DNA from 3 places in the Rhizobium sp. AB2/73 genome. Region 1 is predicted to be linked to each of the others. Evidence: riboswitches for the same ligand, from Rfam matches in the RefSeq annotation. Region 1 holds a riboswitch; each other region holds the start of a gene.

Region 1 (3,275 bases):
CATGCTCTGCCTTGAGGCCGCCGATCGCGACTGACGGAACGAGGCATAGCCTGACGACGCGAGCAAGCCCGTCGAAGCCGATCGGCTGCTTGTGATCGGGCTTGGTGGGCGTGGCAAAGACCGGGCCGATCCCGGCATAGTCGACGATGCCGCGATCTATGGAGGAAGCGAGAGCTTCCGTTTCCACCGAGAGGCCGAGGATCATGTCTGGCCCGATCAGCCGGCGTGCTTCGGCGGCATTCATATCTTCCTGTCCGATGTGGAGGCCATCGGCGCCGATGGCGATGGCAGCCTCGACATTGTCGTTGACGATCAGCCGGACATTTGTTCCGTGCAGGATTTGCTTGAGGGCGCGGCCCGTCTCAATCATGGCGGCTGTCGGTGCATGCTTGTCGCGCAGCTGTACGATGGTGGCGCCGCCGGCAATGGCTGCGCGGGTGGTTTCAATCATACCGAGGTTGGCACACAGCACCGGGTCGAGGACGAGATAGAGCGAGAGATCGAAGTCTTTCATGCCGCCGATATCCCTGCATTGCGATCCAGCACTTCCGGGCTAAGGCCGGCGAGGGCGTCAAGGAAACGCCAGGAAAAGGAGCCTGGCCCGTCTGCAGCCGTTCCGGCCTGTTCGCCGGCGGCGGCAAAGACCGCGAGCGCCGCAACGGTCGCATCGAATGGATCATCCGGCGTTGCTGCAGCAAAGGCGCCGATAAGGCAGGTCAACGAGCAGCCGAGGGCCGTCACCTGCGGCATGAATGACGACCCGCCGGCGATGCGCTTTGCCCTCCGCCCGTCGGTCACGAAATCCGTAACGCCGGTAACTGCAACGACGCAGCCATGCTTTCCCGCCAATTGCCGGGCGGAATCTTCCGCCTGCTCGACGGTGTCGCGGCTATCGACGCCCTGGCCGCGGCTCGTGCCGCCGGCAAGCGCGATGATCTCGGACGCATTGCCGCGAACGATCGCGGGCCGCAGCTCCAGCAATTGGGCTACCGCCTTGCGACGAAACGCAGTCGCATAATGAGCGACGGGGTCGAGGACCCAGGGCTTGCCCGCCTCGCTTGCCGCCTGCGCTGCCTTCAGCATGCCCGCAAGCCAGCCGGACGAGAGCGTGCCGATATTGATCGTCAGCGCGCCGGAGATCGCGGCAAACTCGCCGGCCTCCTCTTCGGCATGTACCATTGCCGGCGATGCCCCGGCGGCAAGCATCACATTGGCCGCGATATTCATGGCGACGAAATTGGTGATGCATTGCACCAGCGGAGGGTTAGCCCGCATGGTGCGAAGCAGATTGCCTGCAGTTGTCTGGTCTTGCATATCGCCCCTTTCAGGCGGGCGAGACGCACAGGGACGACGTGCTGGTGCTTTACGAGGTCCCGAGCGACTCCCTCCGCCAGCATGATCTGGTTCAGGTTCGAAGGGTGCTTCTCAGCCCGCCGAATGGCGGACGCCCCTGTCTCTCATCTCTCTTCTTTTCGCAGACAATGACGGCGCTGTCACCAGCAAATCACAAAAGCCATGCTGGCGAGTGAGATCGCTGGCTTTCTCGGCGACCCATGCAATCGATGCATAGGTGGAGTGATCCCTTAGCTCTGCAAAAACCTGTGGGCTTCGACTATATATTTCTCATCGAAGCGACGGGAGCGCCAAGCACGGCCGCTCAGCTTCGAAAGCCCAAGGAAAGGGGATCATCATGAACGTAGCACGCTCTTTCAATAACTGGCGCAAGTATCGTCAGACGGTCGCCGAACTGGGCCGTATGTCCACGCGCGAACTGCATGACCTGGGTATCGATCGCGGCGAAATCCGCAATGTTGCCCGCGCAGCGATCGCTCGCTAACGGCCGCACCGGCTCCTTATAAAGCTGAATTATGCCAGCGCCTGTTCCCTTGAGCAGGCGCTTTTGCTTTATGGACATGACCGTTTCATTTCGCCGCGCTTGCTGAAGATTGCATCAATTTAGCTCTCTGCTTTTCGCATGGCGCATAACTGCCTTGCAAAGAAATGCCTATGAACTGAGCAAAAGACTGCTATGTTCTTCTCATCGAAGCGATGCATCTCCTCCCGCATCCCTTCGCTTGGCAGACGTCCTTATCCTCCTCCCAGGGACGCCTGCAAGAATAGCGGAACTCCTCCTCCCATCCGCTGTTCGGTTCTTGTAAAAAGCCTGCCGCTCCTCCTCCCGCGGCAGGCTTTTTCGTTTCATGGACCTCCAGAAGATTGGCAATGATCTAACTCGGTCGAGAAGCTTGCCGCAGGTGGCAGGAGCGCTTCCGCATTAAACAGTGCGCATTCTCCTCTCGCAAAAATGAAGAGCGGCCCCTATGTGCGACTTATGTAGCGCGCTACATCGAAGATCGCCCAAATTCGATTCCCGAAAAGGAGGATGCCCATGACCGGCTCTGCCGAATATACGCCGCCGAAAATCTGGACCTGGAACAAGGCCAATGGCGGCCAGTTCGCCAATATCAATCGCCCGATTGCCGGCCCGACTCACGAGAAAGAACTGCCGGTGGGACGTCATCCCCTTCAGCTCTATTCGCTTGGAACGCCGAATGGCGTCAAGGTCACGATCATGCTCGAAGAGCTGCTGGCACTTGGTCACAGCGGCGCGGAATATGATGCCTGGCTGATCAAGATCGGCGAGGGCGATCAGTTCGGCAGCGGTTTCGTCGATGTCAATCCGAACTCGAAGATCCCCGCCCTGCTCGACCGCAGCGGCCCGAAGCCGGTCCGCGTTTTCGAATCGGGCTCGATCCTGGTGTATCTCGCCGAGAAATTCGGCGCCTTCCTGCCGAGCGAGCAGCCGGCGCGTGCCGAATGCCTTTCCTGGCTGTTCTGGCAGATGGGAAGCGCCCCCTATCTCGGCGGCGGCTTTGGTCATTTCTACGCCTATGCGCCGACGAAGATCGAATATGCGATCGACCGCTTTGCCATGGAGGTGAAGCGTCAGCTCGACGTGCTCGATCGTCGGCTGGCCGAAAGCGAATATATCGCCGGCAGCGACTATACGATCGCCGATATCGCCATTTGGCCGTGGTACGGCGGCTTGGTCAAAGGCTGGCAATATGGCGCAGCCGAGTTCCTGCAGGTGCAGGATTACAAGAATGTTCAGCGCTGGGCAGAGCAAATCTACGCGCGTCCTACCGTCAAGCGCGGCCGCATGGTCAACCGCATGTCGGGCGATCCGTCCGAGCAGCTGCGTGAGCGCCACGATGCCAGCGACTTCGAGACGAAGACGCAGGATAAGCTGGAAGCTGCCGGCTGATAGGCAGATT
Region 2 (3,275 bases), on a different replicon from region 1:
GCCGTCATGCCCGTCTACGGCAAGCTCGGCGATCTCTTCGGCCGCAAATATGTGATGATGACGGCCATCGCGATCTTTACGATCGGCTCCGCCGTCTGCGGCCTTGCCGTCTCGATGGATACGCTGATCGCCGCCCGCGTCCTTCAAGGCCTCGGCGGCGGTGGCATCCTCGTGTCGATCTTCGCCGTCAACGCCGACCTCTTCGAGCCGCGGGAACGCGCCCGCTACCAGAGCTATTCGAGCCTCGTGCTCATGGCTTCCGGCGCCATCGGCCCCGTTCTCGGCGGCACGATGAGCGATCTCTTCGGCTGGCGTTCGATCTTCCTCGTCAACGTGCCGATCGGCTTTATCGTTCTGGCCGGCCTTGCCACCATGCTTCCCTATCGCAAACCGGCCCGGCGCCCGAAGATCGACTATGCCGGCGCAATCGTTCTTGCGCTGACGACGACCAGCATCGTGCTTGCCGCCGACGGTACCGAGCTTTTCGGATCGCTGCTGTCGCCGCAATGCCTCGGAATCATCGCCTTCGGCGTGATCTGCGCCACCGCCTGGGTCTTTATCGAGCGCCGCGCACCGGAGCCCATCGTGCCGATGACGCTGTTCCGCAACCCGACATTCGGCCTTCTGCTGATCATCTCGATCACCAGCGGCGCCGTTGCCATCGGCATGGTCAATTATTTCGCGCTCTTCCTGCAGACGACGACGGGCCTTTCGCCCTCCATGGCCGGGCTGCTGTTCATTCTCCTGACCGGCGGCATCGTCTGCGGTTCGCTATCGGCCGGCCGGCTGATTGCCGCGAGAGGGCGCTACAAGCCCTTCGCCGTCGCAAGTGCCGCCTGCAGCGCCATCGCATTCGGTTCGCTGGCCTTCCTGCCTGCCGGTACGCCCATCGTGGTCATCGGCGGCCTGATGCTGCTGCACGGCATCGGCATCGGCCTTGCGCAGCAGGTGCCCGTTATCGGCGTGCAGAATGCAGCCGCGTCCCGTGACGTCGGTGCGGCAACGGGTGCCGTCACGCTATCGCGCATGGGCGGCGCCTCCATCGCCATCTCCATCTACGGCGCCATCATCGCCGCCAAACTCGGCAATGTCGGTATCTCCATATCAGGCGTATCCGATATCGAGCAGCTGACACCGAAGATGATGGCGGCTTTGCCGGAAGCAACCCGCGAGGCGGTCGCCAATGCCTATGCGAGCGCCTTCAGCCCGCTGTTCGTGACCGCCGCCGGCATCTGCCTCCTCGGCCTTTTGACCGCGCTGACGCTGAAGAACGTGCAGCTTCCGGGGGCGACAAAGAAATTCGAAAACCCGGCGGTCGCGGAGGCTGCCGAGTAAACCGTTCGTGCTGCAATCGTCAAGGGCATCATTTCCCTTGTCATCCCTTCGTCACAAGGCTAAATCTGCCCATGCTCTAACGGGGTGCCTTATGTCCTTCGGACATTTCGGCTGAGAGGCTTTCACCGGCCAACCCGCGGAACCTGATCCGGCTAACACCGGCGGAGGGATTAGACGCGTGACGAAATCATAGCGCCCTTTTCCCCTTCAAGACGAAACCAAAAAGGAGGCGCTGTCATGCAACACCGTTCGCTATTGTCATTCTTCGCAGGCCTGGCCTTTGCCGCCGGAACGTCGTTTTTTGCTGCTCAGACGGCCGAAGCAGCCGACAAGACCCTGACCATCTACACCTATGAAAGCTTCACCGCCGACTGGGGTCCGGGCGCCAGGGTCAAGGCCGCTTTCGAGAAGACCTGCGGCTGCACGGTCAATTACGTCGCCGTCACCGATGGCGTGGCGCTTCTCTCGCGTCTGAAGCTGGAAGGGACGGGCACCAAGGCCGATGTCGTTCTCGGCCTCGACACCAATCTCATCGATGAAGCGAAGGATACCGGCCTCTTCGATGCCAGCGGCGTCGACACCTCGGCCCTCAAGGTTCCCGGCGGTTTCAAGGACAATGTTTTCGTGCCTTACGACTACGGCCATTTCGCCGTGATCTATGACAGCCAGACGGTCAAGAATCCCCCCAAGAGCATGAAGGATCTCGTCGAGGGCGATCCCAGTCAGAAGATCGTCATCGAGGATCCGCGCACCTCAACGCCGGGTCTCGGCCTGCTGCTCTGGGTCAAGTCGATCTACGGCGACAAGGCCGCCGATGCTTGGACAAAGCTCAAGGGCCGCATTCTGACTGTCACCCCCGGCTGGTCGGAGGCCTATGATCTCTTCACAAAGGGCGAAGCGCCGATGGTGCTCTCCTATACGACGTCGCCGGCCTATCACATGATCGAGGACAAGACGGATCGCTACCAGGCCGCCGCCTTCTCCGAAGGGCATTACGTCCAGATCGAGGTTGCCGGCCTCATCAAGTCTTCACCGAATAAGGACCTGGCTCGGGACTTCCTGAAGTTCATGATCTCCACAGGCTTCCAGGACATCATCCCGACAAGCAATTGGATGATGCCGGTTTCAGCCACTTCGGAGCCGCTGCCGGACGCCTTCAACAAGCTCGTGGTGCCGTCGAAGACTTTCCTGATGAGCCCCGCCGATGTCGACAAGAACCGCAAGGCCTGGATCGACGAATGGCTGGCCGCCACCAGCGGCGACTGATGCTTTGACGATACTCACGGCACCAGAGCGAAAACGCGCCATTTCCGGTGGGGCAGTCAGCCTCGTCGGCATCGTGTTCTTCGTCGGGATCGCCGTGCTCGTCCTGCTTGCCGCCGGCATCGAATCCGGCGGCACCAATCCCCTGGCAGACCCCTACTTGCTGCGCGTTCTGCGTTTCACCTTGCTGCAGGCGGTGCTTTCGACGCTGCTCTCCGTTATGCTCGCCATTCCGGTCGCGCGCGCATTGGCGCGCCAGCCGAGCTTTCCCGGCCGGCTTTGGCTCATCCGGCTGATGGCCGTGCCGATGGGCCTGCCCGTGCTGATCGGCGCGCTCGGCCTGCTCGGCATTTGGGGCCGGCAGGGACTCATCAATCAGGCGCTATCGGCACTCGGCCTCTCACAGCCGGTCAGCATTTACGGCCTTGCCGGCATCCTGCTTGCCCATGTCTTCTTCAATATGCCACTCGCCTGCCGGCTGATGCTTGCCGGGCTGGAGCGCGTGCCGGCGGAATATTGGCTTGTGGCCGGCGGGCTCGGCATGCGGCCCGCCTCGGTCTTCCGCTTCATCGAATGGCCAATCCTGCGTGGCCTCATTCCCGGCATCGCAGGGCTGATCTTCATGCTCTGCGCCACCAGCTTCACGCTGGTCCTGATCCTCGGCGGCGGCCCGGCCG
Region 3 (3,275 bases), 180 kb from region 1:
ACTTTCCCGCTCGCACCATGGCGCCAGCATGCCGCCGGCAAGCCAGGAGGCGGCGCGATGAAAATTCCGGCTTGGATCCGAGATCGTGACCTCTGCTCCGCGCCGGATCAGCTCGTGAGCGACTGTGAGGCCGGCAACGCCGGCCCCTTTGATGAGGATGCGCATCTCACTCGGCCGGCTGAGCAGGGGCTTCGACCGGCATATAGAGATCGCCGCCCTCCCGATATTTCGCCGCCATCGCTTCCAGCCCTTCCTTCTGTGCCTCCGCGCGGATGTCGTGCGAAATCCGCATCGAGCAGAATTTCGGGCCGCACATCGAGCAGAAATGCGCGACCTTGTGAGCCTCCTTCGGCAAGGTTTCGTCGTGGAAGCTGCGGGCGGTATCCGGATCGAGCGAGAGGTTGAACTGGTCCTCCCAGCGGAACTCGAATCTTGCACGCGACAATGCATCGTCGCGGACCTGAGCGGCCGGATGACCCTTGGCGAGGTCGGCCGCATGGGCCGCGATCTTGTAGGTGATGACGCCGGTCTTGACGTCGTTGCGGTCGGGCAGGCCGAGATGCTCCTTCGGGGTGACGTAGCAGAGCATCGCCGTGCCGAACCAGCCGATCATCGCAGCGCCGATCCCCGAGGTGATGTGATCGTAGCCCGGTGCGATATCCGTCGTCAGCGGCCCAAGCGTGTAGAAGGGCGCCTCGCCGCAGACGGCGAGCTGCTTGTCCATGTTCTCCTTGATCTTGTGCATCGGCACATGGCCGGGACCTTCGATCATCACCTGGCAGTCTTTTGCCCAGGCGATCTTCGTCAGTTCGCCGAGCGTTTCGAGCTCGGCAAACTGCGCGGCATCGTTGGCATCGGCGATCGAACCGGGCCGCAGGCCATCGCCGAGCGAGAAGGAGACGTCATAGGCGCGGCAGATGTCGCAGATTTCCTCGAAATGCTCGTAGAGGAAGCTCTCCTTGTGGTGATGGAGACACCACTTGGCCATGATCGAGCCGCCGCGGGAGACAATGCCGGTGACGCGGTTGACGGTCAGTGGGATGTAGTGCAGCCGCACGCCAGCATGGATGGTGAAATAGTCGACGCCCTGTTCGGCCTGCTCGATCAGCGTGTCGCGATAGATCTCCCAGGTCAGTTCCTCCGCTATGCCGCCGACCTTTTCCAGCGCCTGATAGAGCGGCACCGTGCCGATCGGCAGCGGCGAATTGCGGATGATCCATTCACGGATATTGTGAATGTTGCGGCCGGTTGAAAGATCCATGACGGTATCGGCACCCCAGCGCGCGGCCCAGACCATCTTCTCGACTTCCTCCGCCATGGAGGAGGTGACTGCGGAATTGCCGATATTGGCGTTGATCTTCACCAGGAAATTCCGGCCGATGATCATCGGCTCGCTTTCGGGATGATTGATGTTGGCCGGAATGATCGCTCGGCCGCTCGCAACTTCCCGGCGAACGAATTCAGGCGTGACGTGATCGGGAATATGCGCGCCGAAGCTCTCGCCGTCACGGATCAGCGCTTCGGCCTTGGCCTTGCGGCCGAGGTTCTCGCGGATGGCGATGAATTCCATTTCCGGGGTGATGATGCCGGCGCGCGCATAGGCAAGCTGGGTGACGGCCTTGCCATTCAGGGCGCGCAGCGGCTGGCGCTTGGCCGGAAATTCCGGTGTTAGCCGTTCGCCGGTGACGAAACCGTTGTCTTCGGGACGCACATGGCGGCCCTCATAAGCCTCGACATCGCCGCGGGCGAGCACCCAGTCGCGGCGCAACTGCGGAAGGCCCTCTTCGATGCGGATATCTGCGCCTTCGACAGTATAGGGGCCGGACGAATCGTAGACGATAACTGGCGGCTCGCCCGATGTCGGATGGACGCTGATTTCGCGCATCGGCACGCGGATATCGGCATGGATCTCCCCGGTGATATGGATTTTCCGAGAGGCCGGCAGCGGGCCGGTGGTGACGGTCGGAGTGAGGTTCTTTGCGGCAATGTTCATGGTGTGAGGCTCCAAGTTGCAGTTGGAGACCCAGTCAATCAGCCGGAATGATGAAAAGACGCCGGCATGGAATCCAGGCGGGAATCCGAAGCCATCGAGCGCTTGCACCGTCCCTACGCCAGTATGAACTGGATCAGGTTCAACGGGTCACTGCGCCACAGGAGGCAAAGCCTCATTGTCCAGCAGTATCTCAGCCCCTTGCCGGGACCCCCCTGGTGAATGTCAAAAGGCTATGCCTTACTCTCGTCCTCTGTCAACCCCGTCAGCGACGGTCGCATTTTCGGGAGATTGACCATTGCCGCCCCCGTCGAATTGCAATTTTATCGCGCAGATCATCGTGCGGACTTGCCGCGCCTTAGTAACGTGGTGTCGTATTGCCGACGAAGCGATGGGGGCCGGTATGGGACAGCTTGCTCGCGGTATCGAGCCAGATAAATCAGCGCGTCATTGCCGAGCGGAGCCAGCGTCAGCCGTACGCCCGCCTGCGCTTCCGTCTGCATCAGCGAAAAAATGGATTGCATGATCTTTTGCTCAAGCCGACCGGTCATTGTGCCGTGGAATTCGCGATGGCCATATATGGCCATATCATGACCAGATTGGGTTGCATGGTCGTCATCGACCACCGACATCGCGCTGCCCTAAATGCGGTGACGGCCCTGACTGGCAGGCGTTCTTGTGAACAGGGATATCCTTGTGATCCCTGCCGGGTACCGCCCTGGCCTGCGGTCGCGAGTTGCATTTAAGCAACAGAGGCCAAGACTAACGCCCCGGCGCCCTTCATATAATTGACAAACATACGGGCTGTTTGTAAATCCAATGCAGGACATAAGTTGTCTTACGGTCGAGCAATCGGCCGGATCGGTAGAGGCATTTCAAAACCTTTTACCGCGGGGGTAATCATGAAGGTTCGAGGGGACTCAAGCCAACATCAGGTGCGTATTTGCCGGGCTGCCCGGTCGTGTTTAGACCAAACCGATCCCCAGGGCAGTGTTCCAGTTCTGCGCTCGCGGTAAAGTAGAAATGCATAATACAACCAGGAGTTTAAAATGAACATCAAGAGCCTTCTTCTCGGCTCCGCTGCTGCTCTGGCAGCAGTATCCGGTGCCCACGCAGCAGACGCGATCGTCGCCGCTGAGCCGGAGCCGCTGGAATACGTTCGCATCTGCGACGCATACGGTGCTGGCTACTTCTTCATTCCGGGCACGGAAACCTGCCTCAAGATCGGCGGCCGTGTCCGTACCGAAGGCGAATGGTACGATGCCTATAACCCGAACAGCAAGAA

Evidence for each region. A riboswitch is a leader RNA that binds a small molecule or an ion and turns the genes downstream of it on or off. The one in region 1 is predicted to bind thiamine pyrophosphate.
Region 2: it holds a riboswitch for thiamine pyrophosphate, as region 1 does, so the genes downstream of both, thiB (thiamine ABC transporter substrate binding subunit) here and thiM (hydroxyethylthiazole kinase) in region 1, are expected to answer to the same signal.
Region 3: it holds a riboswitch for thiamine pyrophosphate, as region 1 does, so the genes downstream of both, thiC (phosphomethylpyrimidine synthase ThiC) here and thiM (hydroxyethylthiazole kinase) in region 1, are expected to answer to the same signal.

The regions. Positions count from the first base shown of each region.
Region 1 is NZ_CP067072.1:714,346-717,620, forward strand. Features, by position in the region: gene thiE (thiamine phosphate synthase) at 1-514, opposite strand, end outside; gene thiM (hydroxyethylthiazole kinase) at 511-1,314, opposite strand; TPP riboswitch at 1,366-1,462, opposite strand; gene I8E17_RS22965 (DUF1127 domain-containing protein) at 1,691-1,837, shown strand; gene yghU (glutathione-dependent disulfide-bond oxidoreductase) at 2,390-3,265, shown strand.
Region 2 is NZ_CP067071.1:3,249,252-3,252,526, forward strand. Features, by position in the region: gene I8E17_RS15955 (MDR family MFS transporter) at 1-1,335, shown strand, start outside; TPP riboswitch at 1,406-1,522, shown strand; gene thiB (thiamine ABC transporter substrate binding subunit) at 1,573-2,601, shown strand; gene thiP (thiamine/thiamine pyrophosphate ABC transporter permease ThiP) at 2,612-3,275, shown strand, end outside.
Region 3 is NZ_CP067072.1:529,383-532,657, forward strand. Features, by position in the region: gene thiO (glycine oxidase ThiO) at 1-165, opposite strand, end outside; gene thiC (phosphomethylpyrimidine synthase ThiC) at 167-1,993, opposite strand; TPP riboswitch at 2,086-2,217, opposite strand; gene I8E17_RS22140 (hypothetical protein) at 2,326-2,622, opposite strand; gene I8E17_RS22145 (porin) at 3,040-3,275, shown strand, end outside.